One region of the Mesorhizobium sp. B4-1-1 genome, then DNA from elsewhere that is predicted to be linked to it. Evidence: predicted binding sites of a transcription regulator. Region 1 holds the regulator's gene; each other region holds the start of a gene.

Evidence for each region. The regulator LexA, encoded in region 1, represses DNA repair genes until DNA is damaged. The targets are predictions, from matches to a motif close to TGTTCNNNNTGTGTTCNG.
Region 2: FJW10_RS23335 (sel1 repeat family protein) is a predicted target of LexA. The motif match lies at 6,362-6,379, and genes of this name have one in related genera.
Region 3: parE (DNA topoisomerase IV subunit B) is a predicted target of LexA. The motif match lies at 6,507-6,524, and genes of this name have one in related genera.

The regions. Positions count from the first base shown of each region.
Region 1 is NZ_VFTH01000001.1:46,559-57,201, reverse strand. Features, by position in the region: gene FJW10_RS00275 (ComEC/Rec2 family competence protein) at 1-1,529, shown strand, start outside; gene lexA (transcriptional repressor LexA) at 1,570-2,304, opposite strand; gene kynU (kynureninase) at 2,751-3,998, shown strand; gene FJW10_RS00260 (alpha/beta hydrolase) at 4,053-4,883, shown strand; gene glp (gephyrin-like molybdotransferase Glp) at 4,948-6,153, opposite strand; gene moaC (cyclic pyranopterin monophosphate synthase MoaC) at 6,153-6,629, opposite strand; gene trpC (indole-3-glycerol phosphate synthase TrpC) at 6,631-7,443, opposite strand; gene trpD (anthranilate phosphoribosyltransferase) at 7,448-8,458, opposite strand; gene FJW10_RS00235 (peptidyl-prolyl cis-trans isomerase) at 8,455-10,350, opposite strand; gene tpiA (triose-phosphate isomerase) at 10,494-10,643, shown strand, end outside.
Region 2 is NZ_VFTH01000019.1:9,965-20,607, reverse strand. Features, by position in the region: gene FJW10_RS23365 (electron transfer flavoprotein-ubiquinone oxidoreductase) at 1-1,655, shown strand, start outside; gene FJW10_RS23360 (DUF922 domain-containing protein) at 1,806-2,402, shown strand; gene FJW10_RS23355 (endonuclease/exonuclease/phosphatase family protein) at 2,433-3,443, opposite strand; gene FJW10_RS23350 (AMP nucleosidase) at 3,572-5,029, opposite strand; gene FJW10_RS23345 (hypothetical protein) at 5,156-5,350, opposite strand; gene FJW10_RS30995 (hypothetical protein) at 5,400-5,534, opposite strand; gene FJW10_RS23340 (DUF2147 domain-containing protein) at 5,733-6,074, opposite strand; gene FJW10_RS23335 (sel1 repeat family protein) at 6,503-6,769, shown strand; gene FJW10_RS23330 (ABC transporter substrate-binding protein) at 7,138-8,259, shown strand; gene FJW10_RS23325 (acetyl/propionyl/methylcrotonyl-CoA carboxylase subunit alpha) at 8,383-10,347, opposite strand; gene FJW10_RS23320 (hypothetical protein) at 10,397-10,643, opposite strand, start outside.
Region 3 is NZ_VFTH01000001.1:416,814-427,456, reverse strand. Features, by position in the region: gene FJW10_RS02135 (MaoC family dehydratase) at 1-450, opposite strand, end outside; gene FJW10_RS02130 (DUF2336 domain-containing protein) at 603-1,724, shown strand; gene FJW10_RS02125 (VOC family protein) at 1,739-2,176, opposite strand; gene FJW10_RS02120 (FUSC family protein) at 2,263-4,344, opposite strand; gene parE (DNA topoisomerase IV subunit B) at 4,387-6,441, opposite strand; gene cpaB (Flp pilus assembly protein CpaB) at 6,696-7,616, shown strand; gene FJW10_RS02105 (type II and III secretion system protein family protein) at 7,718-9,085, shown strand; gene FJW10_RS02100 (hypothetical protein) at 9,090-9,365, shown strand; gene FJW10_RS02095 (CpaE family protein) at 9,379-10,593, shown strand; gene FJW10_RS02090 (CpaF family protein) at 10,590-10,643, shown strand, end outside.

The sequences.
Region 1 (10,643 bases):
AGATCGCAGCCGCACTGATCGTCGGCGTCCGCGCCGGCATTCCGGAAGCCATCAACGAGTCGATGCGACGGACCGGCATCTACCACATCATCTCGATCTCCGGGCTGCATATGGCGCTGGTCGCCGGCACGATCATGGTCCTTTTGCGCGGCGCCTTCGCGCTGTTTCCGGATTTCTCGTCGCGCCGGCCAGTGAAGAAATATGCCGCTGCAATCGCGCTGTTCTCGATCGCCGCCTACCTCGTGATCTCCGGCATCGTGGTGGCGGCCGAGCGGAGTTTCATCATGCTGGCCGTGATGCTCGCCGCCGTGCTCTTCGACCGCGCGGCGCTCACCATGCGCAACCTGGCGATCTCGGCCATCGCCGTCATCCTTGTCTCGCCGCATGAAGTGGTCGGCCCGAGCTTCCAGATGTCCTTCGCCGCCACCGCCGCGCTGGTCGGCGCCTATGCCGGTTTTGCCGACTATCGCGCCGGCAAAACGACCGCGCCGCCGGCAAAGCGTTCGTTTCTCGGCTTCGTGTCGCGAAAAGTGGCGGTTGGAGTGGGCGGCGCCGCTATAACGTCGCTCATCGCGGGCAGCGCGACATTGTTGTTTGCGATCTGGCACTTCCAGCGCGTGTCGCCGCTCAGCCTGCTGGCCAATCTGGCGGTCATGCCGATCGTTTCGTTGATCGTCATGCCGTTTGCTGTGTTGAGCGCGCTGGCCATGCCCTTCGGCTTCGACGGCCCATTCCTTTATGTGATGGGCCAGGGCCTGACGGCGATGATCGCCATCTCGGCGTGGATCTCCGAGCGCTCACCGGTCGATGCCGTCGGGCTGATCTCGATCCAGTCGGTGCTGCTGGCCACGGTCGCGCTGGTCATCGCGACGATGGCCACCACCTGGCTGAGGCTTGCCGCCATACCCTTCGCGCTCGCCGCGCTGCTGGCCATTCCCCATGCCCGCGCCCCGGATGTGCTTGTCTCGGAGGACGCGCATCTGGTGGCGATGCCGATCGGCGGCGGCGAGCTTGCCATCAACCGCACGCGCTCCAACGAGTTCACCACCGACAACTGGAAACGGGCGCTGAAAGCCGAGGAAATCGTACCGCCGGAGACGTTCGCCAAAGACGCCATGGACATCGCCGATCCCGTCCACCTGCCGCCCGGCTCGCCGTTCTATTGCACCGGCGACCTCTGCATCGGCCGGCATCCTTCCGGCGCCATCGTCGCGCTCGCCGAGAATCGCGCCAGCGCCCGGCCTGCTTGCGGTTTCGCCGACCTCATCGTCATCGACGACGCCACGGCCTACAACCCATGCCGCGATCCGCGCGTGCTTGTCGTCACCAAGCGGCAGCTGGCACGCGACGGCAGCGCCGCCATCTTCTTCGATCCGCAATCGGCAACCGCGCGGCCAACTGTTCGCTACGCGGTCGAAGAACCGTACCGGCCCTGGCACGAGCAGCGGAAATACGCGCGTGAGGCGAGGGGGCTGCCGCCCTATCAACGACCGGAAAAGCCGGCGGTCGCGCCGCAGCCTACAGAATAGATGGCACGCAGTTCCGGCGAAGACCGCCGCGCGGTTCTGCTCAGTAACGGCGGATGAGTCCGACGAGCTTACCCTGAACCTTGACCCGGTCCGGTCCGAAGATACGGGTCTCGTACGCCGGGTTGGCGGCCTCGAGCGCGATCGAGGCACCCTTGCGACGAAACCGCTTCAGGGTCGCTTCCTCGTCGTCGACCAGCGCCACCACGATCTCGCCCGGACTTGCCGTATTGGCGTTGCGGATTATGACGGTATCGCCGTCGAAGATACCGGCCTCGATCATCGAGTCGCCCTTGACCTCCAGCGCATAATGCTCGCCGCCCATGATCATGTCCGGCGGCACCGAGATCGAATGCGTCTGGTGCTGGATGGCGTCTATCGGCACGCCGGCGGCGATGCGACCCATCACGGGAATGGATACGGCCGAAACAGCGTCGTCGTCATTGCTGGGTGTCGGCGTGCGCGAGGGCGTGGCCGGCTTGACCTGGCGGCCGAGATTGCCCTGGCCGCCCTGGATGACGCTCGGCGAAAACTTTCTCGCTGCATTCAGGCCGGGCGCGATCGAGTCGGGCAGCCGCAGCACTTCAAGCGCGCGCGCACGGTTCGGCAGCCGGCGAATGAAGCCGCGTTCTTCCAGCGCCGTGATCAGCCGATGGATGCCCGATTTGGAGGCCAGGTCGAGCGCTTCCTTCATCTCGTCGAAAGACGGCGGAATCCCGCTCTCCTTGAGGCGTTCATGGATGAACATCAGCAGTTCATGTTGTTTGCGCGTCAGCATGGCGGCCCCTTGGTTCTGAAACCAGAATCAGAAAAACAAACCCAGAACAAACACTATCTGTTCCAGTTGTGTTCCGCAACCGTTTAAAGTTTAGTGAATTTGTTGAGATTTCGGAAACAATGTTGCATCCAAGCGATACTCGGCCGAGCCAGGTCGGCGGTGTCATTGATTCCGCTCGATTTTGCAGCCCTCCTCAAGCTGCAGCGCGGTCCACCACCGCCACAAAGGCGGGGGCGGGATCGCTTCGGCTTTGCGCGAATGTGCTTCACCGTGAACGAAACGGACCCAAAATGCCAACTTCGGCAATGATTCCGATCCATGGTCTTCGCCGTCTATGGACCAGCTAACATGGCGCAGAAGGTTCTTGCCGTGGCATGGACGGTGGTGAGACAACCGCCCTTGGCCAACCGCGTGAGGCGCCATGCCGAAATGGAGGCGGCAGCATGATGGGGGGAATTCCTGATCTCGCCGAGATCGAGGCGATGGATGCCGCGGATCCGCTGCGCGCCCTGCGCGATCGCTTCGTCCTGCCGGAGGGGGTGATCTACCTCGATGGGAATTCGTTGGGAGCGGCCTCGCACGCCGCATTCGACGAGTTGCGCAAGGCAGCCGCCGAGGAGTGGGCGCATGACCTCATTCGTGCCTGGAACAAGGATGGATGGTTCGACATGCCGGTCGAGCTGGGCGACCGGCTCGGGCGCCTGATCGGCGCGGCGCCGGGCCAGACCGTGGTCTGCGACACCACGTCGATCAACATCTACAAAGTGCTGCACGCGGCGATGGCGATGCGGCCGGACCGAACCGTGATCGTTGCCGAGGGCGACAGTTTTCCGACCGATATCTATATGGCCGAAGGGGTGGCCTCGACCGGAAAGAACGCTGTCCTGCGCCTGGCTGGCGTGGACGCGCCGACCATCGAGGAACTGATCGACGAACGCGTCGCGGTGGTGTTGGTCAACCACGTCAATTACAAGTCCGGCGAGTTGCGCGACATGGCGGCGCTTACGCGCATGGCGCATGACGCCGGTGCGCTGATCGTATGGGATCTCTGCCACAGCGCGGGCGCCATGCCGGTAGAACTTGACAGGGCAAGCGCCGATTTCGCCGTCGGCTGCACCTATAAATATCTCAATGGCGGGCCGGGTTCTCCTGCTTTCATCTATGCGGCCGAGCGGCATCTTGCCGATGTGCGGCAGCCGCTCAGCGGGTGGTGGAGCCATGCACGGCCGTTCGCCTTCGAGCAAGCCTATGCGCCAGGCACCGGCATCCGCCGATTTCTGTGCGGCACGCAGCCGGTCTTGTCGATGCGGACGCTGAAAGGCGCGCTCGACATCTGGAACGGCGTTGACCTGGCGACGGTGCGGAGGAAGAGCATTGCGCTGGCCGATCTGTTCATCGAACTCGTCGAAGCACGGTGCGGCGGTTACGATCTTACGCTGGAAAGCACCCGCGACGGCGCCAAACGCGGCAGCCAGATTTCCTTCATTCACCTGCATGGCTACCAGATCATGCGGGCCCTGATCGAACGCGGCGTGATCGGTGATTTTCGGGCGCCGTCGACCATGCGCTTCGGTTTTACCCCGCTCTATGTCGGCTACAGGGATGTCTGGAAGGCCGTCGAAGTGCTCGAAGACATCTTGCGGACCGGCGTCTGGCGAGAAGCCCGCTTCGCGGTCAAGACAACCGTTACCTGACCGCGGCGATGCCAATCAAAACCACTCGACATTGAGCTGATCGTGGAGGGGCCGTTGCTCAGACACCGTATTGCCGACTGGGACAACGCCTATGCCAACGGCGCGAACATCGCCGGCGGCGACCGCTGGCCCGCGGCTTGGGATCAACCGGCGCGGGCCTTTCGGGAAAAGCTGCTGGCGCAAGGCAGGGCGCGGTTCGATATCGTGTACGGCGAAGCGCCACGCAACCGGTTCGATCTGTTTCTCCCACCTGCTGCGCCAAAGGGGCTCGTCGTGTTCATCCATGGCGGTTACTGGATGGAATCAGACAAGACCTCCTGGTCGCATCTGGCTGGAGGTGCGGTCGGCCACGGTTTTGCCGTCGCCATGCCTTCTTACACGCTTTGCCCGCAAACCAGGATCAGCGGCATCGTCAACGAGGTTGCGGCAGCGATCGAGAAGGCGGCGGCGATGATCGATGGTCCGCTGGTGCTGACCGGGCACTCGGCCGGCGGACATCTCGTCAGCCGGATGGTGACCGCGGCCTCGCCGCTGTCGTCCGATGTGACGCCGCGCATACGCCAGGTCGTTTCGATTTCAGGCCTGCACGACCTTCGGCCGCTGATGTTCACCGCACTGAACGAGACCCTGAACATCGACGAGAAGGAAGCGTTGAGCGAAAGCCCGGCTTTGCTGCGGCCTCGGCAGGGAGCCCGCGTCACCTGTTGGGTCGGCGGCGGCGAGCGTTCGGAATTCCTGCGCCAGAGCGCGTTGCTTGCCAACATCTGGACCGGGCTCGGCGCCGCCACCGGTTCAGTGGTCGAGCCGGACCGGCATCATTTCAACGTTGTCGATGGGCTCGGAGATCCGGATCATCCCCTCACTCGCGCACTGATCGCCGAATAGAGCAATTCGGCGGTGTGAACGGTTTCGGTCGAGAATTGCGTTTAAAACGGCGGGATAGACCGGCTCAGCGCAGCATCAGCACGCTGCACTCGGCGCCGACCTGCGCGGCGGGCGCGAAGGGCTGGCGCACGATCAGGCCGTTGGCGTCGGCAAGCATGCGCAGCATCGAGGAATCCTGGATGCCGAAAGGCGTCGCGACCAGGGTGCCGGAGTCCTCGCGCACGACGGCGCGCACGTAGTCCTGCCTGAGATCGTTGGCCTGCATCGCGGCGCCCAGCCGGGCCGTTCGCACGTCCTGCCGGTGATCGCGGCCGCCGAGCCTGGCAAGCAGCGGCTTCAGGAAGAGTTGCGAGCAGACGATGCTTGCCACCGGATTGCCGGGCAGGCCGATGCAACGGACATTGCCAAGCCGGCCAAACATCAGCGGTTTGCCGGGGCGCATGGCGATCTTCCAGAAGTCGAGCTGCATGCCTTCGCCGGTCAGCACGTCATGGATGAGGTCGTGGTCGCCGACCGAGGCGCCGCCGAGCGTGACGATGACATCGGCGTTCGCCTCGACCGCTTTCCTGACCAGCGCGGCGATCGCCTCCTGGCGGTCGGCGGCGATGCCGAGATCGAGCGCGCGCGCGCCGACCGACTGGGCGGCGGCGACGACGCCATAGGCGTTGGACGAAATGATCTGGTCGGGGCCGAGCGCGCTGCCCGGCGGCAGCAATTCGTCGCCGGTGGCGATGATCGCAACCAGCGGCCGCCGCACGACATTCAAGGCAGGATGGTTGGCCGAGGCCGCCAGCGAAAGGGCCGCCGCGTCGAGCGCGCGGCCTTTTTCGAGCAGCACGTCGCCCTGGCCGAAGTCGAGCCCGCGGCGACGGACATTGCGTCCTTCGGCGGTCGGCTCCGTCACTTCGATCCGGCGGTTGCCAAGGTCGCGGACGTTTTCCTGGATGACGATGGTGTCGGCGCCTTCAGGCAGCGGCGCGCCGGTAAAGATGCGCACGGCCTGGCCTTTGCCGACGGTTCCGGAGAAACCGCGCCCGGCGGGCGCCATGCCTATGACCTCAAGTTTAGCCGGCGCTGAAGCGACATCGGCGGATCTTGCGGCATAGCCGTCCATGGCCGAGGCGTTGAATGGCGGCTGCGTGCGTAGCGCCACGACCGGCTCCGCCAGGACCCGCCCAGCCGCTTCGGCGAGCGGAATGCTTTCGCCAGGCAATGGCGCGGCGCCGTCGAGCAGGCGTTCGAGCGCTTCGGCGACCGGAACCAAGGCCATCAGGCATCCACCTTGTAGTCGCCGGACTTGCCGCCTGTCTTCTCGACGAGCCGGATGCCGGAAACCACCATGCCGCGGTCCGCCGCCTTGGCCATGTCGTAGATGGTGAGGCAGGCGACCGACGCCGCGGTCAGCGCCTCCATCTCCACGCCGGTCTTGCCTGTGACGCGGGCAAGCGCGGTGACCCTGAGGCCAGGCAGCGTGCGGTCCGGCTCGATCTCGACGGCAACTTTTGTCAGAAGCAGCGGATGGCAGAGCGGGATCAGCTCATGCGTCTTCTTCGCGGCCATGATACCGGCGATGCGGGCTGTGCCCAGCACATCGCCCTTCTTGGCATCGCCGGCGAGAATCATCTCCAGCGTTTCCGGCCGCATCGAGACAAAACCTTCGGCGATCGCCGTGCGGGTCGTCTCGGCCTTGTCGCCGACATCGACCATATTGGCTTCGCCCTTGGCGCCAAGATGGGTGAGGGCCATCTCAGATGGCCTCGGCCGCTGCCTTGCCTGTCAGCAGAAGCTCGGTCGCCGCGGCCACGTTCGCCTGCCGCATCAGGCTCTCGCCGACCAGGAAGGTGCTGATGCCGGTCTTCTGCATCCTGAGGCAGTCGTCGTGGGTGAAGATGCCGCTCTCGCTGACCAGCAGGTAGCCGCCCGGCACCATTCGCGCCAGCCGCTCGGAAGTCTCAAGGCTGGTCTCGAAGGTCCGCAGATCACGGTTGTTGATACCGATCAGTCGCGACGACAATTCTAGCGCGCGCTCCGTTTCGGCCTCGTCATGCACCTCGATCAGCGCGTCCATCCCGAGTTCGAAGGCGATAGCTTCCAATTCGCTCGCCAGAGCATCGTCCACGCTTGCCATGATGATCAGGATGGCGTCTGCGCCCCAGGCTCGTGCTTCGTAGACCTGGTAAGGGTCGAATAGGAAATCCTTACGCAATGCCGGCAGCGACACCGCCTTGCGCGCTTTGGTGAGAAATTCGGGCGCGCCCTGGAAGGATGGCGCGTCGGTCAGCACCGAAAGGCAGGCCGCGCCACCTTTCTGATAGGCCTGCGCCAATGTCGGCGGGTCGAAATCGGCGCGGATCAGGCCCTTGGAGGGGCTGGCCTTCTTGATTTCGGCAATCAACGCGAAGCCGCCGCCCCGCCGCTTGGCCTCGAGCGCCGCAAGGAAGCCGCGCGGCGGTTCGGCGTCCCTGGCCTTCGCCTTGACCTCGGCGAGCGGCATGGCGAGCTTGGCTGCCGCGATCTCGTCGCGCTTGTAGGCTTCGATCTTGCGCAGGATGTCCGACAAGGCCCTATCCGTTCGAAATCTCGACGAGCTTGTCCAGCACGCCAAGCGCGCGGCCGCTGTCGATCGCTTGCGCCGCCGCCGCGATGCCGTCGGCAAGCGTCGTTGCCTTGCCGGCCACGACCAGCCCGGCGCCGGCATTCATCAGCACCGTGTCGCGGTAGGCGCCGGCTGCGCCGCCCAGCATATCGCGCAGTTCCTTGGCGTTGTAGGCGGCGTCGCCGCCGCGCAGCTCTTCCTTGGTGTGCCGCTTCAGTCCGACAGCTTCCGGCGTCAGGGTGAAGCTGCGGATCTCGCCGCCGGCGAGCTCCGCCACCTGGGTTTCGCCCGTCGTGGTGATCTCGTCATAGCCGTCGCCATGGACGACCCAGGCGTGGTCGGCGCCCAGCGCCTTCAACGTCTCGGCCACCGGCATGATCCACTCCGGCAGGAAGACGCCGACCATCTGGCGGCTGACGCCGGCGGGATTCGACAAAGGCCCGAGCAGGTTGAAGATGGTGCGCGTGCCGAGCTCGACGCGGGTCGGCCCGACATGCTTCATCGCCGGATGATGCGCCGGCGCGAACATGAAGCCAACGCCGGTCTCATGGATGCAGCGGCCGATTATCTCCGGCGGGATGTCTATTCTGACGCCCAGCGCCGTCAGCACGTCGGCGGAGCCGGTCAGCGAGGACAGGCCGCGATTGCCATGCTTGGCGACCGGCACCCCGGCGGCGGCAATGACGAAGGCCGAAGCGGTCGAGATGTTGACCGAATGCGAATTGTCGCCGCCGGTGCCGACGATGTCGATGGCGCCTTGCGGCGCCTCGACGCGCAGCATCTTGGCGCGCATCGTGGCGACCGCGCCGGAAATTTCGCCTACCGTCTCGCCGCGCACGCGCAGCGCCATCAGGAAGCCGCCGATCTGGCCCGGCGTTGCGTCGCCCGACATGATGATGTCGAACGCCTCGCGCGCTTCCTCGAAGGAAAGCGCGGTGCCTGTGGCGACCTTGGCTATGTGTGTCTTCAGAGCGCTCATCGTGTCTGTGCTTGCGAAACGGCGTTCGGATCGATGCGAACGTCATATTGCGACTGCAACTGCGCCACCAACTGGTCGAGCAGATCATCGGACATGCCGGCGCCGAAGGACTTCTGCGCGTCGTCCGGCACCGCGCTGCCATCGGCGCCTGCCGGCTCGAAGACCTCGGCGACCTTGAACAGGATCTGGCCGTCGCCGGTGGGCGAGGGGATCAAACCGGTGCCGCCTTCGCCGACGCCGAACATGGCGGCGGCACCTTCCTTGCCGAAATCGGCATCGTCGGCTTCGCGCTTCAGGCCGCGCTTGGTCTGTTTGTCGAGTTTGAGCTCGCCGGCGATGACGTCGAGCGTGGTGCCTGCCTTGAGGCGTTTTTTCAGCTCCTGAGCCTTAGCGTCGAGCCGCTTGTCGGTCTCGGCCTCCGTCCAGTCGGCCGCGACCTTCTTGCGGACTTCATCCAGCGTGCGGTCGCGCGCCGGCGTGATCGACTGCACTTCGTAGAAGACGAAACCGTTGTCGGCAGTCGTCAGGCCCTCGTTCTCGGTGTTGGGCTCGGCCGCGAACACCGATTTGATCAGCTCGGCCGATTCCGGCAGGTCGTTGACGATCGTGCCGTCCGGACGCTGGCCGGTACGGTCGATGGCGTCGATGGTGAGGACCTTGAGCTTCAGTTTGTCGGCGGCCTGGGCAAGCGAGGCGCCCGAGGCGCGGGTGTCCTCGTAGCTGTCATGCACGTCGAGCAGGATGCGGTTCGCTTCGCCGAGCGCCAGGTCTTTGCGGATCTGGTCGGACACTTCCGAGAGCGGCTTCACCACCTGCGGCTTGATCTCGGTCACGCGCAAGAGCACGGGACCGAAGGCGCCCTGGACGACGTGGCTCACCTCGTTGGCATTGAGCGAGAAGGCGGCATCGGCGACCGCCTTGTCGGCGATCTTGTCCTTGGCCAGCGTGCCGAGCAGCGTGTCGGCCTGCGTCTTGCCTTCGGCGGTGACGAGTTTGTCGAAGGTAGCGCCAGCCTTCAGCGAATCCAAAGCGGCCTTGGCCGCATCTGGCGTCTTGAACACCAACTGCTCGATGGTGCGCATCTCGGGCGTCGTGTAGCGCGCGATATTCTTGTTGTAGTCCTCGCTAACCTGCTGGTCGGTCACCGCGGACGGATCGGCTATGTCCTGCGGCTCCAACCTGACATAGGAGAATTTGCGATATTCCGGCGCGGCGTAGTTCTTCTTGTTGGCGTCGAAATAGGCATTGAGGGCGCTGTCCGACGGCGCCTCGATCGGCTGCACGAGCGTCTTCGGCAGCACGAGATAGTCGATCGTGCGATCCTCGCCGCGATAGAGAGAGACCGCCTTCAGGAAGGTCTGCGGAACCTTGAGGCCGTCGGAGATCGCCTCGACGATCTGCTGGCGCACGGCCACCTGCGAGCGGTTCCTGAGGTAGTCCTCAGGCCGCATGCCAAGCTCGCGCAGCAGATACTCGAAGGTACGGCGATCGAACTGGCCGCCGGGGCCTTTGAAAGCCGGATCCTCGCGCGTCAGTTCGGCAAGCCGATCCTTGGAGAGGCCGAGCCCCAGCTTGCGCGCCTGTTCGTCGAGCACGGCGCCCGAAACGAGCTGCGCCAGCACCTGGTTGTCGACACCGAGCAGCTTGGCCTGGTCGTGGGTGATGCGCTGGCCATATTGCTGCGACAGTAGGCTGAGCTGGCGGTCGTAAGCGAGGCGGTACTCGTTGATCGAGACCTCCGTGCCACCGGCCGTGATGACCGCGTGATGACCGCCCAGCACACCGCCCACCATGCGGGTGGTGATGCCCCAGGCGGCGAAACTGATCACCAGCAAGGACAGCAACGCCTTCGCGACCCAGGTGCCCGCCGCGCTTCTCAATATACCAAGCATGCATACTTCCGATTTTTGCGCATTTTCGCATGCGCCGAGTCTGAAACAAGCGCAATAGCGCCCTTCCAGTCCACTGTCGATTGCTTTGTGACCTGATTTTGGTAGTGAGGGCGCTGCTTAATGTCGCTCGGAGAACGCGCCCCATGACCCCTGGAATCCGCCCGCTTGTCGCCGGCAACTGGAAAATGAACGGCACCAGCGCCTCGCTCAACGAGCTGCGGTCGATCGGCAACGGGTTCATGAGCGGGCTCGACGCGGAGACGGAAGCGCTCGTGTGCGTGCCGGCGACGTTG
Region 2 (10,643 bases), on a different contig from region 1:
TGGAATTCGACGTGGTGATCGTCGGCGCGGGTCCCGCCGGCCTTGCCGCCGCGATCCGTCTGAAGCAGCTCAACCCGGACCTTTCCGTCGTCGTCCTTGAGAAGGGCGGCGAGGTCGGCGCCCATATCCTGTCGGGTGCGGTCGTCGATCCGATCGGCATCGACCGGTTGCTGCCCGGCTGGCGCGAGGAGGGCGATCATCCGTTCAAGACGCCTGTGACCGCGGACCATTTCCTGGTGCTTGGCCCCGCCGGCTCGTTCCGCCTGCCCAACTTCCTGATGCCGCCGCTGATGAACAACCACGGCAATTACATCGTCTCGCTTGGCAATGTCTGTCGCTGGCTGGCGACCAAGGCCGAGGCGCTGGGCGTCGAGATCTATCCGGGCTTCGCCGCGGCAAGCCTTGTCTACAACGACGCCGGCGCCGTCACCGGCGTCATCACCGGCGACATGGGCATCGAGAAGGACGGCACGCACGGCCCGGCTTACGCGCCGGGCATGGCGCTGATGGGCAAATATGTGCTGATCGGCGAAGGCGCGCGCGGCTCTCTCGCCAAGCAGCTTATCGCCAAATACCGGCTTGCCGACGGCCGCGAGCCGGGCAAGTTCGGCATCGGCCTCAAGGAGCTCTGGCAGGTCAAGCCCGAGAACCACAAGCCGGGCCTGGTTCAGCACTCCTTCGGCTGGCCGCTCGACATGAAGACCGGCGGCGGCTCTTTCCTCTACCACCTCGAGGACAACCAGGTGGCGGTCGGCTTCGTCGTCCACCTCAACTACAAGAACCCCTATCTCTCGCCCTTCGAGGAGTTCCAGCGCTTCAAGACGCATCCGGCGATCGCCGGCACCTTCGAAGGCGCCAAGCGCATCGGTTATGGCGCGCGCGCCATAACCGAGGGCGGCTGGCAGTCCGTGCCGAAGCTTTCCTTCCCCGGCGGCGTGCTGATGGGCTGCGCGGCCGGCTTCGTCAATGTGCCGCGCATCAAGGGTTCGCACAATGCGGTGCTCTCGGGCATGCTGGCGGCCGAGCATGTGGCCGAGGCGATTGCCGGCGGCCGAGCCAATGACGAGCTCGCTTCCTATGAGGAAGCCTGGCGCGGTACCGATATCGGCAAGGACCTGAAGAAGGTCCGCAACGTCAAGCCGCTCTGGTCGCGCTTCGGCACCATTGTCGGCGTCGGCATCGGCGGGCTCGACATGTGGCTGAACACGCTGTTCGGCTTCTCGCCCTTCGGAACCATGAAGCATGGCAAGGCCGACTATGCGACGCTCGAGCCGGCCTCCAAGCATCAGAAGATCGCCTATCCGAAGCCGGATGGCGTGCTGACCTTCGACCGGCTCTCCTCGGTGTTCCTTTCCAACACCAACCACGAGGAGAACGAACCGACCCATCTGATCGTCGGCGACATGGCGCTGCAGCAGCGTTCCGAGCACGATGTCTTCGCCGGTCCCTCGACCCGCTACTGCCCGGCCGGCGTCTATGAATGGGTGGACAAGGACGGCAACGCCGCCGCCGATCCGGCGGCAAAGGACGTGCGCTTCGTCATCAACGCGCAGAACTGCGTGCACTGCAAGACCTGCGACATCAAGGATCCGAACCAGAACATCAACTGGGTGCCGCCACAAGGCGGCGAGGGCCCGGTTTATCAGGGGATGTGATCGCCCCGACCGGGCCGTCTCGACCGCCGCCAAAGAGAAAGCCGGCGAAGGCACGGTCTACCGGGGCATGTGTGATCCGCGCCTTATCGGCCAAGGCCGTTGAAGCCGCGCGCCGAGTGTGGTCTGCTTCGCCCGAACAAGGAGGCGGACATGCGGCGGACCAGTCTGGCGATATTAGCTGCTGCCGGTGTGCTTTTGTGCGGGGCCGCCTCCGCCGGCACCAGGCTGACCGTGCATGTGCGCACCTACGACGTCGCCGGCAAGACCGGCGCGGAACTGATCGAGGCGATGGACGGCCTGGGGCCGAGGCACGGCCATGCCACGCGCGCCATCGCCGAGACTGGCTACGCTGTGCATTGGAAGCTCGATGTGACGCGCGACAACGGCATCTGCCGGCTGCGGCAGGCCAACGGCACGATCGACATCACCTACACGTTTCCGCGCCGCATGTCGCAGGCTGGTCCGGCCCTGGGCAGGCGCTGGGAGCGTTTCATGGCTGGCGTGCGCCAGCACGAGCACACCCATGGCCGCATAGCCAAGCAGATGATGCGGGCGACCGACACGGCGCTTGCCGGGCTGAAGCGGCAGGACAACTGGTTCTGCACCAGTCTTCGCCGGGACGCCAGGCGTCGCATCGACACGATCTATGCCGACTACGAGGCCAGGCAGAACGCCTTCGACGCGCGCGAGCACCGCGACGGCGGCCATGTCGAAAAACTGGTCAATGCGTTGGTGGGGAAGAACTGAACTTAAGTCCGTTCGCGTATCAGGAGGGCGTCAGCTGCGCGGCTCGTCCGGCGCCTCGTTCGCCGCCAGCGCCGACTTGTGCTCGTCCTCGGGCGCGTTGCTGTCGGACCGCAGCGTGAATTCGACCAGCACAGGCAGATGGTCGGAGCCGGTATCCTCCAGCCGGGCCGACGACAGGATCGTCACCCCGCCCTTGCTGAACACCTGGTCGATCGGCAGGCCCGCATAGCGGCGCAGGACGTCGGGCAACGTGCGGTGGATCCAGGTCGGGCCGGCCGACGGCATCAGCGTCATGCCGCCGAGCCGCGCCACCCGCCGCACCGCCGCGCTCCACGGCACGGCGTTGCAGTCGCCGGCCATGATGGCGGTCTCGCCGAGCCTGGCCAGCGGTTCCGCCAGTTCGCCGATCTGCCAGTATTGCTCCTTCGGCCACGGCCAGCTGAGATGGATCGCGGCGACGTTGACCGGAATGCCGCCGAAATCGATCGTGGCGGTCGCCATCGCGCCGCGCGGCTCGCAACGCGGCGCGGTGCCGACGGCGAAGGGGCGGCGCGAAAGCAGCGCGACGCCGAATATGCCGTTGGGATAGTCGCAAAGGATCCGATAGGGATAGGCGCTGGCAATATAGCCGAGCTCCGTGGCCCACATCCCAGACACTTCGTCGAGCGTGATGACGTCCGGATTGGTCCGGCCGATCAGCGACAGCACCTTCTTCGGCGTCGGATTGTTGAAGCGCAAGTTCATCTGCAGCAGGCTATAGACCATCCTGTCGGCCGGCTTTGCGAACGCCTGCGGCGTCGACAATCTCGGCAGCGCGCTTGTCGTCGTGGCGAAGCAGGCGATGGCGAAGACCAGCGCGGCGACCGCCTGCAGCCGGTAGGGGCCGGCAAGCAGCGCCAGCGCGAGCAAGGCCGTCAGCACGCTCAGATGCATGCGGAAATGCGAGAAGGAATCGAACGCCGGATGCAGCGTGCCGAAGAATCCGGCCAGCAACGCGGCCGAGCATGCCATCATCGCCAGGAATGTCAGTTGAGCCATCATGCTCAAGCGTGCGCCGCCCGTTGTCATTTGCTCCGACTGTCCCAGCCTTCCACCCGGATCGCTTATCGGCCAAATTGCGGCTCAAGCAAGACGACCGATTGCCTCGCCGGTGGCCGGCCGGCACGCGTCTACTGGAATGCCGTCTCGGAAAAGCTTCTCAGCTTGCGCGAATGCAACCGCTCCATCGGCATCTCGGCCAGCTTCTCCATCGCCCTTATGCCGATGGTGAGATGCTGCGCCACCTGCCGCTTGTAGAATTCGGTCGCCATGCCGGGCAGCTTCAGTTCGCCATGCAGCGGCTTGTCGGAGACGCACAGCAGCGTCCCGTAGGGCACGCGGAAACGGAAGCCGTTGGCGGCGATGGTGGCCGATTCCATGTCGAGCGCGATGGCGCGCGACTGCGACAGGCGCTGCACCGGTCCGCGCTGGTCGCGCAGTTCCCAATTGCGGTTGTCGATGGTGGCGACGGTTCCGGTTCGCATGATGCGCTTGAGGTCGTAGCCCGACAAACCAGTCACCTCGGCGACCGCTTCCTGCAGCGCCACCTGGATTTCGGCCAGTGGCGGGATCGGCACCCAGACCGGCAGGTCGTCGTCCAGCACATGGTCCTCCCGCACATAGGCATGCGCCAGCACATAGTCGCCGAGCGCCTGCGTGTTGCGCAGGCCCGCGCAATGGCCGAGCATGACCCACGCATGCGGCCTCAGCACCGCGATATGGTCGGTTATCGTTTTGGCGTTGGACGGGCCGACGCCGATATTGACCATGGTGATGCCGCCATGGCCGGGCTTCTTCAGATGGTAGGCCGGCATCTGCGGCAGGCGCTGCGGCGACGTGCCTTCCGATGCCGTTGCCCCGTTCCGGGTCACGACATTGCCGGGTTCGATGAACTCGACATAGCCGCTGTCGCCACTGGCCATCAGCTCGCGGGCCCGCGCCACGAATTCGTCGATGTAGAACTGGTAATTGGTGAACAGCACGAAATTCTGGAAATGCTGCGGGCTGGTCGCCGTGTAATGCGTCATGCGGTGCAGCGAGTAATCGATGCGCTGCGCGGTGAACGGCGCCAGCGGCCGCGGCTCGCCAAACGCCACCTCAAACGTGCCGTTGGCGATCTGGTCGTCGGTGCCGTCGAGATCCGGCACGTCGAACAGGTCGCGGATCGGCCGCTTGATGCGCTCGGCGGCCGCCCCGTCGACATAGGTGCCTTCGAGGAAGGCGAAATGCAGCGGGATGGGCGTCGTCGATTCCGCCACCGTCACCGTCACGCCGTGATTGCGCATGATGAGCCTCAACTGCTCGATGAGATAGTTCTCGAACAGTTGCGGCTGGGTGATCGTGGTGGCGAAATGCCCGGGCGTCGGCATATGGCCATAGGCCTGGCGCGAGTCGACCTGACTGAACGAGGTCGTAGTGACGCCGATCTGCGGGTAAAAGGCCCGGTAGCGCTTGCTCTCGTCCCCGCCAGCGGCAAGCGCGGCGAAGGAATCGCGCAGGAATTTTGTGTTGCGGTCGTAGAGCGCCTGCAGCGCCGCAACGGCCTTTCTGGCGTCGTGGAAGCTCTGCTTGCCGAATGGCTCCGGCATGACGACCGATTCGATAGCTTGGGGGTAGATTCGCTTTTCCATGGCTCAATATAGAGACTCAGGAGAGCGCTTGGGAGGGGGAGCCAGGCCTCAAGCGGTCCGGCGCGTCGTTTTTCTTCGGCTGCCTTATCCGCGCTGCAGGCTGATCAGCAGCACGAAGCCGACGCTGGTGTTCTTGCGCGGCGGCGCCTCGATCCTGTTGCCCGTGTCGGCGCGCATCATCGGCACCGCCAACACGGGGGCGGCAAGCAACATCAGGATGAGCGTCGCCCGCGGCAGCAGCCGAAGGGCATTGGTTGCGATGGCGGCGATGCGGTTCATTTTAGTGGTGTCCCCGTTCCAGCTTGGTCGTTTCAGCGCTTGAATTGGTTCACGAGGCCGACAACGTAGGCACCGGCCGTTCCCACGGGCGGGCTGAATGACCGGCCTCCGCAACGAGAATGGCGAAGAACATGCCAAACAGGCTCATCAGCAGGCAGACGATTGCGAAGCGGCGGGCAAGCATTTCTCTCTCCTTCAATGCGGGAGAGAATGCCGGAATGCCTCTGAACCGGTTCTGAGACCGGTATTCATCTGCGGTTCAAATTGATTGACGAGGTCTTGAACAGGTGCCGGTGGCGCAGCGCCGGTCCGGCGGAGCGCCGCCGCTCCAAAGGAAAACGGGGCCGTTCGGCCCCGTTTCGGATGATCTGGAATCTGGCGATCAGAGCTTATGCCAGGTCTGGCTCTTGCAGATCAGGCCGCCAAGTACGCAGCCGCTCATCTTGAGCGTCGTGCCCGTGAGCGTCGCCTTGCCGGAATAGGTCTTGTCGTTCGCCGGGTCGGTGATGTTGCCGGCATATTTGTTGTCGCCGGTCGCCTTCATCGAGCCGATCGTCTTGCCCGCATATTTGCCGGTCTTGAGGGTGATGGAGAACGAGCCGCCGCCGCCGATCGTCGCCGTCTCGCCGGACTGCGTCTTCCAACTGCCTTCGATCGGGTCGGCCCACGCGGCGCTCGCCATGATCACTGTGGCCGCCAGGGCCAGGCTCATCTTTCGAAACATCTTGTCCTCCTCCCTATGGGGTTGCGGCGGGCTCCGGTCCGCCTTCCTGCCCCTTACGCAAAGGTAAAGCTAATCCAGCTCCCGCCAAAACAAAAGCAGTGCCGCCACGGAAGGTTGCAAGGATTTTCGCGCCCCTGCATTGCCCGGAATAAACGAAACTCGAAAAACGCTTCGGTTTCCGTGGTTAGCGAAGTCTTGATTCCGCTCGCGGCAATTTTCATCGAATTTGATGCAAAATGGCTGAAACGCTGGATTCCCATGCTTAACAGTTTTTCGCGTTTACCTCTTGTTTTAGCTTTGTTTTCCTCAAATTAAGCAAGCCATTTAACGACAGATTCAAGGCCAGCCGTCATCCTCGAAAGCATCGAAAGAGCGCCCCGCCCCAAGGGAAAAGGAGGCGGCTCTCGGGAGCCAGACAGGGGATTGAAATGGCACGTTTTGAAATGCTTGAAGACGGCTTCGGCGCCATGGGGGCAACTGCCCAGGCCGACATTCTTTTCGAACTGGGCATGATGTATGCGACCGGCCGCGATTGCGAGACCGACGTCGTTGCCGCCCACAAATGGTTCAACATCGCCGCGATCAAGGGCTCGGCCCGCGCCGCCGAATTGCGCTCGGAGCTGTCGACCACCATGTCGAAAGTCGAGATCGCCACGGCGCTGCGCGAAGCGCGCGAATGGATGACGATGCACTGATCCTCAGCGCGCGCAGCGCTCGGAAGCTGATTGGGACAAGGCCGCGAAAAGACGGCCGGTCAAGAAGAACGAGAACGCGGCAGGTTGAAACAACCGAAGCCACGCAAAACAGGGAAGCGAGCGGGGTTCAGGCGCGGGGCGCCGGGGAAGCTCGATTGCAAAAAGCCGCGACCGGCCGGGACAAGGCCGGCGCGGCTTTTTGCATTACGCCTGGTAATCAGGCGCGTGGCCCAAGAAATCCTCGCCTAAATGAACCAAAACCTTCCGCATTGTGCTCTCGACAGTTTCGGCGAAGGGTGAAATTGTCCCGGCTCTGTGGAAGAAGCGCGGCCGGAGCGGCGCGCGCAAGTGGAGGAGTTCTTATAGTCATGAAAAAATTGGGTATTTTGAGCGCGGCCGCATTTGGCCTGATGATGAGCGCCCCGGTTGCCTTCGCCGACGACATCACCATTTCGGTGGTCGGCCCGATGACCGGCCAGCTCGCCACCATCGGTGACCAGTTCAAGCAGGGCGCGCAGGCTGCCGCCGACGCGATCAATGCCGCTGGCGGCGTCAACGGCTCCCAGATCAAGCTCGACATCGAGGACGACCAGTGCGATCCGAAGCAGGCGGTCTCGGTCGCCAACCGCATCGTCGCCAACGGCGTCAAGTTCGTCGACGGCCATGCCTGCTCGGGCTCAAGCATTCCGGCCTCGGCCGTCTATGCCGAAGCCGGCGCGCTGATGATGAGCCCCGCCTCGTCCAACCCGGTGCTGACCGATGCCGCGGCCAAGGCCGGCTGGCCGACCATCATGCGCCTCTACACGCGTGACGACGCGCAGGGCGCCTTCATCGGCCCTTGGATCGCCAAGAAATACGCCGGCAAGAATGTTGTCGTCCTGCACGACAAGAGCGCCTACGGCCAGGGTGTCGCCGATGCGGTGAAGGCGACGATGAATGCCGGCGGCCTCAAGGAAGTCGACTATGAAGGCATCAATGCCGGCGAGAAGGACTATTCGGCCCTCGTCACCAAGCTGAAGGAACTCAAGGCCGATGTCGTCTATTTCGGCGGCTATCACCCGGAGGCGGGCCTGATCCTGCGTCAGGCGGCCGAGCAGAACGTCAAGTTCCAGCTGATCATGCCGGACTCGATCGCCTCGCCGGAATTCTGGCAGGTCGCCGGCCCGGCCGGTGAAGGCACCATGTTTGTCTTCCCGTCGGACCCGCAGTCGAAGCCCGAAGCCAAGGACGCCGTCGCCAAGATCAAGGCCGGCGGCTTCACGCCGGAAGGCTTCACGCTGTTCTCCTATGCGGTGATCCAAGCCGTGGCTGAAGGCGTCAAGCGCGCCGGCACCGACGATCCGGCCAAGGTCGCGGAGGCGCTCAAGGACGGCAAGCCGATCAGCACCGTCGTCGGCGACGTTGTCTTCGACGAGAAGGGCGACCTGAAGAACGCCAGCTACGACATCAACCAGTGGCACGACGGCAAATACGCGCCGATCCAGCCGTAATTCGGTTCTGCAATCGAGGAAATGGCCGGGCTTGTCCCGGCCATTTTCGTTTGTGCCGTGGCATTGACGTACAGGCGAGGCCGGCGCTGTCCCGCCGACATAGCTATTCAATCATTCAGCACTTCAGCCCTGGCCGTCCTCCGCGAACCGGACCAGCACCGTGCCGTCGCTGACCTGTGCGCCCTCGGCCGCGATCTCGGCGATCACGCCGTCATGCGGGGCGGCGATCATATGCTCCATCTTCATGGCTTCGAGGATCAACAGCGGCTGGCCCTTGATCACGGCATCGCCCGCCGCGGCGCGCACCAGCTTGACCAGGCCTGGCATCGGCGCGCGCAGGCTGCCTGCGGCGGCTCCCGCCTCGTCGGCCTTGGCAAGCGGATCGGGAACCGTGAACGTATAGCCGACCGCGCCCTCGAAGACGGTAACGTGGCCGGGCCAGCGGGCGGCATGCGGCATGGTCCGCAAATCGTGCGTGTTCACCGCATCATGCGGTGCCTCCAGCGCCACCTGGAAGCGGCCGTCAGGCCGTGCCGAAACCCTGGCCAGGATGTTCTCCTCGCCATGGCGCAGGCGAATGCGGCGCGACAGCGTGTGGAAATGCGCATAGCCGGAAAGCGTGGACCAGGGATCGGCGGCGGGACCCGGCGTGCCGGCATCCATCGCGGCCAGCGCCGCCGCGGCGATCGTCTCGTCGCCCGGCCCGGGAATGGTGGTGAGCGCCTCCTGATGCCGCCCGATCAGCCCGGTATCGACGTCGCCGGCCGCGAAATCGGCGTCGGCCGCGAGCGCCGCCAGGAAGGCGGTGTTGACGGTCGAGCCGGCGACTTCGGTCCGGGCGAGGGCATCGCGCAGCGCGCCGAGCGCCGTGGCTCGGTCCTTGCCGTAAACAACCAGCTTGGCGATCATCGGGTCATAGAAGGGCGAGATCGCATCGCCGGCACGCACGCCGGTCTCGATGCGCATCGCTGCGCCTTCCGCCGCGGCGTCGGGGAATTTGAGATGATGCAGCGTGCCGGTCGCCGGCAGGAAACCCTTCGCCGCATCCTCGGCATAGAGGCGTGCCTCGAAAGCGTGGCCGGCAAGCGCGATCTCGCCCTGCGTTTTCGGCAGTTTTTCGCCGGATGCGACGCGAAGCTGCCATTCGACCAGATCGACGCCGGTGACCATCTCGGTGACGGGGTGCTCGACCTGCAACCGCGTGTTCATCTCCATGAACCAGAAGCGGTCGGCTTTGAGCCCCTGAGAGGCGTCGACGATGAACTCGATCGTGCCGGCGCCCGAATAATTGATCGCCTTGGCGGCCTTCACGGCCGCCTCCGTCATCGCCTTGCGCAGCACCGGCGTCATGCCGGGGGCGGGCGCCTCCTCGATCACCTTCTGGTGGCGGCGCTGCGCCGAGCAGTCGCGTTCATAGAGATGCACGACATTGCCGAAATTGTCGCCAAATACCTGCACTTCGATATGGCGCGGCTTGTCGACATATTTTTCCACCAGCACGCGATCGTCGCCGAACGCCGCTTTCGCTTCGCGCCGCGCGCCGGACAGCGCTTCCGAGAAATCGTCGGGGTGGTCGACGCGTCGCATGCCCTTGCCGCCGCCGCCGGCCCGCGCCTTGATCAGAACCGGATAGCCGATCTCGCGCGCCTTGGACGCAAGCAGCACGATCTCCTGCGCCTCGCCGTGATAGCCGGGCACCACCGGCACGCCGGCGGTCTCCATCAGCCGCTTGGCGGCGTCCTTCAATCCCATGGCGCGGATCGAGGCGGCGGAGGGGCCGATGAAGACGAGGCCCGCCGCCGTCACCTCGTCGACGAAGTCGGGGTTTTCCGACAGGAAGCCGTAGCCGGGGTGGATGGCCTCGGCACCGGTGGCGAGTGCCGCCGCCACGATCCTGTCGCCGCGCAGATAGCTCTCGCCGACGGGCGAGGGGCCGATATGCACCGCCTCGTCGGCCATCTCGACATGCAGGGCCTTGGCGTCCGCATCGGAATAGACGGCAACGGTGCGCACGCCGAGTTTGCGGGCGGTGCGGGTGACGCGGCAGGCGATCTCGCCGCGATTGGCGATCAGGATCTTGCCGAACATGGAGCCCTCCCGTTTTTCTGCGGGTGGCGCCAGTCCAGAAGGCGCCGATTTACTTCGAAACTGCGATCGCGCAGCCGCCGCTCGCGGTTCTGACCTTCCACTTTTTCAGGCCGTACTGGCAGTTGCGCAAAGCGATCTCTTCCGCCGCCTTCTGAGTCGGCGCGTTGAGTTTTGCCCCACAAATTATGTAAAGATCGACCACCCGCGAATAGAAGGTCGTCGCGTAGGCCGAATGCCCGCTCGCCGCTTTGTAAGCGAGATAAGCTTTGTAGCAGGCTTCCTTTGGATCCAGCGAC
Region 3 (10,643 bases), 370 kb from region 1:
GGCCGCCTTCTTCAGCATCATCGCCTGCCTTGTGCATTTGGCGACGAGAACGGCATTTTGATTGTAGGCGCGATGCTCGAACTCGACGATGCCGCGGTCGGGCTTCGACTTGGACTCGCGCACGGAGACGACCGTCGTCTCGACCCGGATGGTGTCGCCGTGAAAGACGGGATGCGGGAACACCGTCTCCTTCATGCCGAGATTGGCGACAGTGGTGCCGACCGTGATGTCGTTCACCGAAATACCGATCATCAGGCCGAGCGTGAACAGCGAATTCACCAGCGGCTTGCCCCATTCGGTCTTTGCGGCGAAGTCGAAATCGATGTGCAGGGGCTGCGGGTTCAGCGTCATCACCGAAAACAGCATGTTGTCGCTCTCGGTCACCGTCTTGCGCAGCGCGTGATGGAAAACGTGGCCGACGACAAACTCTTCCAGATAAAGCCCGGCCATGGTTCGACCTCCTCCAATGCACCTGCTTGATAGGCGTTGGCTGCGCCTCCATCAAGCCGGTTAAGAAACATGGTGAACCGTTCGTAAACCATTTCCAGCCTACCGTTGACAACGGGGCCGGGAACATTCCGGCATGGGCGTAGCTGGTCGGCATGGTTGTTTCGCACTTTCTAAAATGGATTGATACGGCAAGGGTTTCCGAGCGTGCCGCGGCCGCGAGCGCGCTGGCGCGTGCCTATATCAATTCCGATCTGCCATTCGAGGATCGCTGCGCCGCCGAGGCGGCGCTCACGCTGCTTCTGGACGACGCTTCCTCCAAGGTGCGGCTGGCGCTCGCCGAGGCGCTGTCGATGAGCCATCACGCGCCGCCGCAGGTGATCAGCGCGTTGGCAGCCGACCAGCCGGAAGTCGCGGCGCTGGTTCTGGCGCGTTCGCCGCTGCTGACCGATGCCGATCTGATCGAGCGCGTCGCCTGCGGCCAGAAGGCGACGCAGAAGCTGATCGCCAACCGTCCGGTCGTCTCGATGTCGCTGGCGGCGGCAATCGCCGAGATCGGCGAGCCGGAGGCCTGCGCCGCGCTGGTCGGCAACAGCGGCGCCGAGATTGCTTCGCTGAGCTTCCGCCGCATGGCCGAGCGGCACGGCCACCTGCCGCTGGTGCGCGAGGCGCTGATTGCCGATCGACGCTTGCCCGCCGATTGCCGGCACATGCTGCTGGTCAAGCTCGGCGAGACCCTGAAAGGTTCACCCCTGGTGCTGGCGATGATGGGTGCGGCACGCGCCGATCGCGTGATGCGCGACGCCTGCGTGAAAGCCTCGGTGACGCTGATCGAGGGAACGCGCCTGGAAGAACATGCCGCGCTGATCGAGCATCTGAGGCTGCGCGGCGACCTTACGGCAAGCTTCATCATCCGCACCATCGCGCATGGCAAGGTGGACTTCTTCGGCTCGACTCTGGTGGCTTTGGCCCAACAGTCCGAGCAGCGGGTGACAGCGCTTCTAGCCGGCGGGCACGACGTTGCACTGCAGGCGCTGTTCCGCAGCGCCGGACTTGCGCCGGCCACGCATGCCATCATCCTGCGCGCACTCAAGATCTGGCGCGAGGTCGCCAACGGCCGGCGTGTCGCCGGGGTACAGGAAGTGAGCTGGCTGATGCTGAAGGAGCTCGGCGGCCAATCCGCCGACGGCGATCTTGCCGGGCTGGTGAAGTCTATCCACCTCGATGCCTTGCGGGAAAACGCGCGCGGGCACGCGCTGGCCATCGCCGCGGCCTAGGGCATATTCAAGTCTCAGCCGAGTTCCTGGGCGAGGCCGATGAGAAGCCCTTCAGGCCCGCGGATGTAGCAGAGCCGATACGCGTCTCTATACTGGACCACTTCGCCGACGAGCTCGGCGCCGCGCTTGCGGAGTCTCTCAAGGGTCTCGTCGACGTCGTCCACGGTGAACATGGCGCGGAGATAGCCCAGGGCGTTCACCGGAGCGTTGCGGTGATCCGCGATGACAGGCGGTGTGATGAAGCGGGACAGCTCGAGCCGGCTGTGGCCGTCCGGCGTGCGCATCATGGCTATCTCGACGTGCTGATCGCCCAGTCCGGTGACACGTCCGGCCCACTCTCCCTCGACCGTGGCCCGCCCCTCGAACTCGAGGCCGAGCTCGCGGAAGAATTCAATCGTCTCGCCGAGGTCCTCGACGACGATTCCTATGTTGTCCATCCGTTTGAGCGCCATGTGTCCAACCTAAAAATGTCTCGACCAGCCTGACAAGAACCATTCCCGAACCGGTCTGACCTGAAACGCGGCACGCTCCGAATTGTTCAGGCGCGACCCTTCGCAAAGAAATCCGGATAATCTTCCATCGCCGCGGCGATGATGCGTAGCGAGGCGGCGATCTGCAGAATTTCGAGCCGATCGCTGCGTTGGGCGATGCTGGCCGCATATTGCCTCGCCACCGCGACGGTCGCGGTCTGCGGCTCGCCCGGCCGCCTAAACAGCAATTCGCCCGCCAGGCCGCGCAAGAAATTGCCGATGGACTCGACCGTTTCGTGCGGGACGGCGGAGTTCAGTTGCGCGTGGCGCAGCCGCAGCACTTCCAGCCCGACGGTTACGGCCGAAATGCTTCCGCCAAGAATGGGGTCGCCCTTGCGGCCCGTCTGCTGCACCTGTGGCATCAGCTGGTTGATCCGGTCATAGGCGAGGCTTTCGAAGGCCGAGCGCCGGGGAATGCGCTCATGCAGGCAAAGCCGCGCCAAATCCTCGCGCATCGCCTGCGAGATGCGCTCCACGGTGACCCAAGGGTCGGCGGGCAGCACGACAATGAAGACGCCGATGGCAATCAGGATGCCGACCAGGATCGACGCCGAGCCGGCGAAGAACGGCCCGGGATCGTAGATCATCTGTTGATGCGGGCTGAGGAAGGCGAGAAAGTTGATGGCGAAGGCGGTGGCGACACCGACATGGCGGGGATTTGCCATGCCGAGCGCCGCGGGCAACAGGATCGGCACCACGAAGAGCGTGAACCAGCCGAAGCCCGGCAGCGCCGGCAGCGCGACCTGGCCGACCAGAAACGCAAACGGCAGCGCGATCAGCGTTCCGGTGAAGAAACCCCAGGCGGACTGCACCGGATCCGGGCGTGCCGCGAACAGGCTGGAGACGACGGCGACGAGGATGACGGTGCCGGCGGCTTCCGACCATTTGGTCGTCAGCCAGAAGGCCGCCACGAGCAACGTCGCGAGCGCCGCGCGCACGGCGTTGCGCCATGCGGCCTGGTAGTCGCGGTGGACGACCAGCGCCGGCTGGCCTCGCTCGCTCGATTTCCGGGAGACAGGCGAGCGGAGCGCGTCAAGACCGCGCATCACCTGCTTCAGCGCCTCGGCGAAATCGCCGGCAATGGTCAGGCGGGTGATGGTGCCGACCTTCTCTTCGGCGGTATCGTTGGAGCCGTTATCGTTGGGCAGGTCGGGCATCTCCCTGGCCTTGCTTGCGATCGCATCGAGCCGCGCCACCCAGGGGCCGGTGTCGTCGAGCGCGCCGGGTGTCGCCGAAAGTTCGCCGACGAAGGCCTTCAATTCGCTGCGCATGGGAATGAGCGCCGCGTTCTTCGGCCTGCGGTGGCTGTGCAGTGCGCGCGCTGCCGAAAGCGCCCACAGAAGCTGACCGATCGTGCGCCGCACCGGGTGGGCGCGGGTGGCGAAGCTCGGCGCCTCCAGGCGCGCATAGGTGCGCATCTCGGCAAGCGTCTGGGCATCGGTGATCAGCTTGCGCTGGAGTGCGGCGAGGCTTGCGGGATCGCCGTTGGAAAAGGCGCCGCCGGCATATTCGGCGAGGTCGAGGATGCTGCGCTTCAACCTGGAAATGATGGCGTCGGCCGCGAGCTTCGGCAGGATCAGCCGGCTGGTGACGCCGGCGCAGACGATGCCGAGCGCGATCTCCGCGCAGCGGGCGACGGCGAGGTCGACGACAATATGCGGCTGTCCGAGGGCCGGCAGGCTGATGATCATCGCGGTATAGCCGGCAAGCGCGGCGCCATAGGCTTCCGGGTTGCGCAATAGCGACGAGACCAGCGTGCAGACGCCGATCCAGAGCGCCAGCACACTCACCAACAGCCAGGGATTGGCACCGAACAGCGATGTGATGCCGACGGCCGCCAGGCCGCCGGCCAGCGTGCCGAGCAGCCGGTAGAAGCCCTTTGCCAGCACCATGCCGGCGACCGGCTGCGCGACGATGAACACCGTCATCATCGCCCATTGCGGATGGTCGAGCTTCAGCGCGTAGGCGACAAGCAGCGCGATCAGTCCGGCCGAAACCGTGCGCAGGGCAAAAATCCAGTCCGAACGGGTCGGCTGCGTCAAACCGCTTAAGGGCGTCTCGACAACCTCTTTCAACCGCGTCCAGGTCACATCGGTTCTCCGCGCCGGAGACTGTTATGGACCGGCGGGCGATCAGATATCCAGCACATCCGCCTCTGTGAATTCGGCGCGCTCCTGGATGAAGCGGAAACGCGCCTCGGGCTTGGTGCCCATCAGCGCGTCGACGGCATCCTTGGTGGCCTGCTCGGCGTCGATCACGTCGACCCTCAAAAGCGTGCGCTTCCTCGGATCCATCGTGGTCTCCTTGAGCTGCGCGGCCATCATCTCGCCCAGGCCCTTGAAGCGGCCGATCTCGACCTTGCCGCGGCCGGTGAATTCGGTGCGCAGCAGTTCGTCCTTGTGCGCGTCGTCGCGGGCGTAGCCGACCTTGCCGCCCTGCCGGATCGAATAGAGCGGCGGCACGGCCATATAGAGATGGCCGCCGCGGATCAGGTTCGGCATCTCCTGATAGAAGAAGGTGATCAACAGCGAAGCGATGTGCGCGCCGTCGACATCGGCGTCGGTCATGATGATCACGCGGTCGTAGCGCAAATCCTCGTCGCGGTATTTCGAGCGCGTGCCGCAGCCGAGCGCCTGGATCAGGTCGGAAATCTGCTGGTTGGCGGCAAGCTTGTCGTTGCCGGCGGAGGCGACGTTGAGGATCTTGCCGCGCAGCGGCAGCACCGCCTGGCTGGCGCGGTCGCGCGCCTGCTTGGCCGAGCCGCCGGCCGAGTCGCCCTCGACGATGAAGATCTCGGCGCCGGCGGCGGCGTTCTGCGTGCAGTCGGCGAGCTTGCCCGGAAGGCGCAGCTTGCGCACCGCGCTCTTGCGCGAGACTTCCTTTTCCTGGCGGCGCCGCACGCGCTCGTCGGCGCGCGCGATCACCCACTCCAGAAGCTTCGAGGCTTCCTGCGGATTGTCTGCCAGCCAGTGGTCGAACGGGTCGCGAAGGGCGTTCTCGACGATGCGCATCGCCTCGATCGTCGCCAGCCTGTCCTTGGTCTGGCCGACGAATTCAGGCTCGCGGATGAACACCGACAGCATGCCGGCGGCCGAGATCATCACGTCGTCGGTGGTGATGATCGAGGCGCGCTTGTTGCCGATGAGGTCGGCGTAAGCGCGCAGTCCGCGCGTCAGCACGTTGCGGAAGCCGGCCTCATGCGTGCCGCCTTCGGGGGTCGGAATGGTGTTGCAATAGGAGTTGAGGAAACCGTCGCCGCCGAACCAGGTCACCGCCCATTCGAGCGAAGCGTGGCCACCCTGCTTGTCGCTCTTGCCGGCGAAGACCTCGCGCGTGACCTGGAATTCGTCGCCGAGCGTCGCCTTGAGATAGTCCTTCAGGCCGCCGGGGAAATGGAACTCGGCCTTGGCCGGCGTCTGGTCCTTTTCCTTGATCAGCGACGGATCGCAGGTCCAGCGGATCTCGACGCCGCCGAACAGATAGGCCTTCGAGCGCGTCATGCGGTAAAGCCGCGCCGGTTCGAAGGCGGCGCCCTTGCCGAAGATCTGCTCGTCGGGATGGAAGCGGGTCCTGGTGCCGCGGCGGTTGTGGACCTCACCGAGATGCTCAAGACCGCTGACCGGGACGCCGCGCGAAAAACGCTGGCGGTAGAGCTGACGTCCGCGCGCGACCTCGACCTCGAGATGGTCGGACAACGCGTTGACGACCGAGACGCCGACGCCGTGCAGGCCGCCGGAGGTCTCGTAGACCTTGGAGTCGAACTTGCCGCCCGAATGCAGCGTGGTCATGATGACTTCGAGCGCCGGCTTCTTGAATTTCGGATGCGGATCGACCGGGATGCCGCGGCCGTTGTCGGTGACGGTCAGGAAGCCGTCGGCGGAAAGCTCGACGTCGATGAAGGTGGCGTGACCGGCGACCGCCTCGTCCATCGAATTGTCGATGACCTCGGCGAACAGGTGATGCATCGCCTTGTCGTCGGTGCCGCCGATATACATGCCCGGACGGCGTCGCACCGGCTCGAGCCCTTCCAGCACCTCGATGTCGGCGGCGCTGTAGCCCTCGCTGCCGTCGCGGACGGCGGTCGAACGCTTCGCGGCCTGAACGAGCGGATCGGCCGGGCGTGACGGCGCGCGCACCGGCTGTGCCGGCTTTTCCATCTTGCCGAAGAGGTCGTTGCTGTCGTCCATGCTGGGCCTAGCGTCCGGTAATGCGAATCACGTCTCGATACTGCCACGCTTTTGGCGGGCGAACGAGTTCCTGTTCCGTTCAGGGATCAAACTGTCTCTTATTCCAAAACCATTCGATAACCAAGCCGGCCGAAATAGGGCGGCCGGCGTGCCCCGGTGTTCCCGATTCTTTAACATTAACGCCTAGCGTGAGGCCTAACCAACAAAAGACCACGGGCGTCAGGGGTTTCGTTGTGAGGGGCAGGGCCATAACCATGATCGGCATCGCCGCCGTGTTCGGCGCGATCTCGATCTTTGCGGCGGATTTCTGGGTCAAGAGCCAGGCGAAGGCGCAGCCCGAGGTCAAGGTCGTCTCCGTCATGGCGCCGCAGCAGCCCAAGGTCGAGTTCAAGACCATCGTGGTCGCAAGCGCGCCGCTGCGCTACGGCATGGAGCTCGGACGGCCGCAGCTCGCCGAGATTCCGTGGCCGCAGGATTCGCTGCCGCAAGGTGCTTTCCCGACGATCGACAAGCTGCTTGCGGACGGCAGCCGGGTCGTGCTGTCGCCGGTCGAGGTCAACGAACCGGTGCTGCTCACCAAGCTGTCGGGGCCGAATGGCCGCGCCACCCTTTCCAACATGCTGTCGCCGGGAATGCGGGCCGTCACCATCCGCACCGATGAGATCGCCGGTGTCGGCGGCTTCATCACGCCGGGAGACCGCGTGGACGTCGTGCTGACACGCGACGCTGGCGATATCCAGGAAGTGTCCAAGAATGCGCAAGGCGCCGCCGGGTCGACCGTCACGTCCGAGATCGTCGTCTCCGACGCCAAGGTGCTTTCGGTCGGACAGGGCGCCGACGAGCGCAAGACCGAGCCGCAAATCGCCAATTCCGTGACCCTCGAAGTCACCAACGAAGGGGCGCAGAAAGTGGCGCTTGCCCGCACCGTCGGCACGCTGTCGTTGTCGCTGCGGTCCGCCGCCGACGCAACCGCCAGCAATGGCGGGCTTACGACCATCTCGTCCTTCGGCGGCTCGGTTGCCGCAAACGCGCAGGCGAGCACCGCCTCGCTCGTCAACGCAGTGACGAAAGACCAGGGCGAGCCGAAACTAAAGACGGTGATCGTGACGCGTGGCGACAAGGTCGAGGAATACAAGGTTCCTTCACGGGAACCGCCGCAGGAACTGCAGCAATAGCCGGTGGGGACCGGCAGGGACGGGGCAAGATGTTCGGGTTTGATGCATTTCGGACGACCGGGGGATGGCGTCTTCTCGGCGCGATAGCGCTGGCGGCGGCAATGCTTGGCGTCGCCGCGCCGGCAAGGGCTGGCAATGACGTCGTCTATGTCTCGGCGAACAAGAACGCCTCGATCAAGGTGGCCAAGGGCAAGCCGAAGACGATCATGACGAGCGCCGCCTTCTACCAGATCGTCATCGGCGATCCGGAGATCGCCAACGTCAATCCGCTGACCGACAAGTCCTTCTACGTGCTCGGCAACAATCTGGGCACCACCGGCATCGCCCTGTTCGACCAGAACAAGCAGCTTGTCGGCACCATCGACATCGAGGTGACGCTGGACACCGACCAACTGGCCAGCACCATCCGCGCCAGCGTGCCCGACGCCAAGATCAAGGTCGGTTCGGCGAACGGCCGCGTCGTGCTGTCGGGCGAGGCCGACGATGCGGTCGCCGCCGACAAGGCCAGCAAGATCGCGTCGCGCTTTTCCGGCAACGAGGAAATCATCAACTCGGTCAACATCTCGTCCTCGCAGCAGGTGCAGCTCAACGTCCGCTTCGTCGAGATCAATCGCCAGGCCGGTCAGGATCTCGGCGCCAAATACGCCGCCAATTTCGCCTATGGCATCGGCAACCGCAAAGTCGTGCTGAACCCGGATGGGGGAAACCTGACGGCTGCCGGAACAGGCGAGATCATCGGCAGCCTGCTTTCGAACGGCGTTTCCATCGACATCGCCATCAAGGCGCTGGAGGAACGCGGCCTGGCGCGGCGGCTGGCGGAGCCAAACCTGATTGCACGTTCGGGCCAGACGGCGAGCTTCCTTGCCGGCGGCGAGTTCCCGATCCCGGTTTCCGAAGACAATGGTAAGATCAGCGTCACCTACAAGAAGTACGGCGTCGGCCTGGATTTCACGCCGACGGTGCTGAAGGACGGGCTGGTAAGCCTCGACATCGCGCCGGAAGTGTCCTCGATCGACCCGTCCGCTTCCATCCAGGTCAGCAGCGGCATTTCCATTCCGGCCTTCATCGTGCGCCGCGCCAGGACATCGGTCGACCTCAAGAACGGCCAGAGCTTCATGATCGCCGGCCTCCTGCAGTCGCAGAACGACATCACGACATCGCGGGTGCCGGGGATCGGCAGGCTGCCGGTGCTCGGTCCGCTGTTTTCGTCGAAATCCTATCAGCGGCGTGAGACCGACCTGGTCATCATCGTCACGCCTTACCTGGTCAAGCCGGTCGATCCCTCGAAGAATATGGTCGAGCCGACCGACGGCACTCAGCCGGCAAGTCCCGCCGACTATTTCCTGAACAACACCGAGGAAGTGGACGCCTCGGCGTCGAAGCGTCCGGTGACGCTGGCGGACGGCAGCGCCGCCCGCCCGATGGCTGCCGCCACGTCCGGCCACTTCCTCGATCTGCCAAAGGACTAAGGCCATGCGCATCCCCGTTTGCATCGCTCTGCTCCTGTCGGGTTTCGCCGGCGGCTGCACCAGCGACGACTATGTCCGCACCGAAGGGGTGACGCCCGGAGTCGGCAACGCACAGGCTTCCAACACCGCCATGCAGATGGTCGATCCGTGGAAGTACGGCGTGCAGAACACCCGGCTTCTCGTGCCGGCCCGGCGTCCGGGTTCCGAGAGCACCGCCGTCGGTGCGAAGGCTGGCTCGGGGTCGGCGCCGACGACATCATCATCAACGACATCGGACTGACGGGCTGACGACGATGGCATCTGGTAGCAAGACCAAGAAGATCCTGCTCGTTTCGACGGACACGACGTTCTTGCAAGACACACGGACGGCTTTCGCGGCCTCCGAGGTCATCGAGCTTTTGACGCTGGAAAAGAGCGTCAACGAGCTGCGCGGCGAGATCCTCGAGACGGACTTCGGCACGGTCATCGTCGACATGGATGCAGCCAAGCTCGAGGAAATCGAGTCGCTACAGCGCGTCATGCGACGGCTGGAAGGCCGCATTCCGGTGATCGTCGTGACCCAGGAATTCAACGCGGCGGCGGTGCGTATCCTGGTGCAGCTCAAGGTCGCCGATTTCCTGGTCAAGCCGATCACCACGGCCGACCTGGTGCGTTCCGTCATCCGTGCGCTGCAAGGGCCGGGGCGGGAAGAGAACACCGAATCGCACATCTACACGTTCATGCCGGCCGCCGGCGGCGTCGGCACCACCACGCTCGCCTTGCAGACGGCGTTCCAACTGCATCATTCGGTGACGCGCGGCGCCTCGACATGCGTCGTCGACCTCAATTTCCAGCAAGGCGCCTGCGCCGAATATCTCGATCTCGAACCGCGCTTCGACATCACGGAAATCGAGAACCAGCCGGAGCGCCTCGACCGGCAATTGCTTGACGTGATGCTGTCCAAGCATGCGAGCGGGCTGTGCGTGCTTGCTGCTCCCACGCGCCCGTCGGACATGCGCTCGTTCAAGACCGATGTCGTGGTGCGCATGCTCGACCTCGTGGCGGCCTATTTCGACAATGTCGTCATCGACATGCCGCGCACATGGTTCCCCTGGACAGAGACGGTGCTGCTCGGCTCGAACAAGCTCTATATCGTCGCCGAGATGACGGTACCCTGCCTGCGCCATACGCAGCGTCTCATCCAGGCCGTCTATGAGACCGCCGGCAAGGAAGTGAAGCCCAACGTCATCGTCAACCGCTTCGAGCAGAAGATGTTCGACAGCGGCATCAAGCAGGCTGACGTCCAGGAGATACTCGGCGAGCATTTCGTCGGCGGCATCTCCAACAATTACCGGCTGGTGCGCGAGGCGGTCGACCGCGGCGTGCCGCTGCACGCCATCGATCCCAACGCCAATGTCGTCAACGACCTGAAGAAGATCATTCTGCCGGAGGAGGCCGTGCAGACGATGGCCAAGTCGAAGTCGCTGTTCGGCCTGGGCAAGGGCTTGCTGAAGAGGAAAGCAGGATGAACAGCCGCTTTTCCAACCTGCAGAGCCGCGACGTTCGTCCGCAGCGGGCG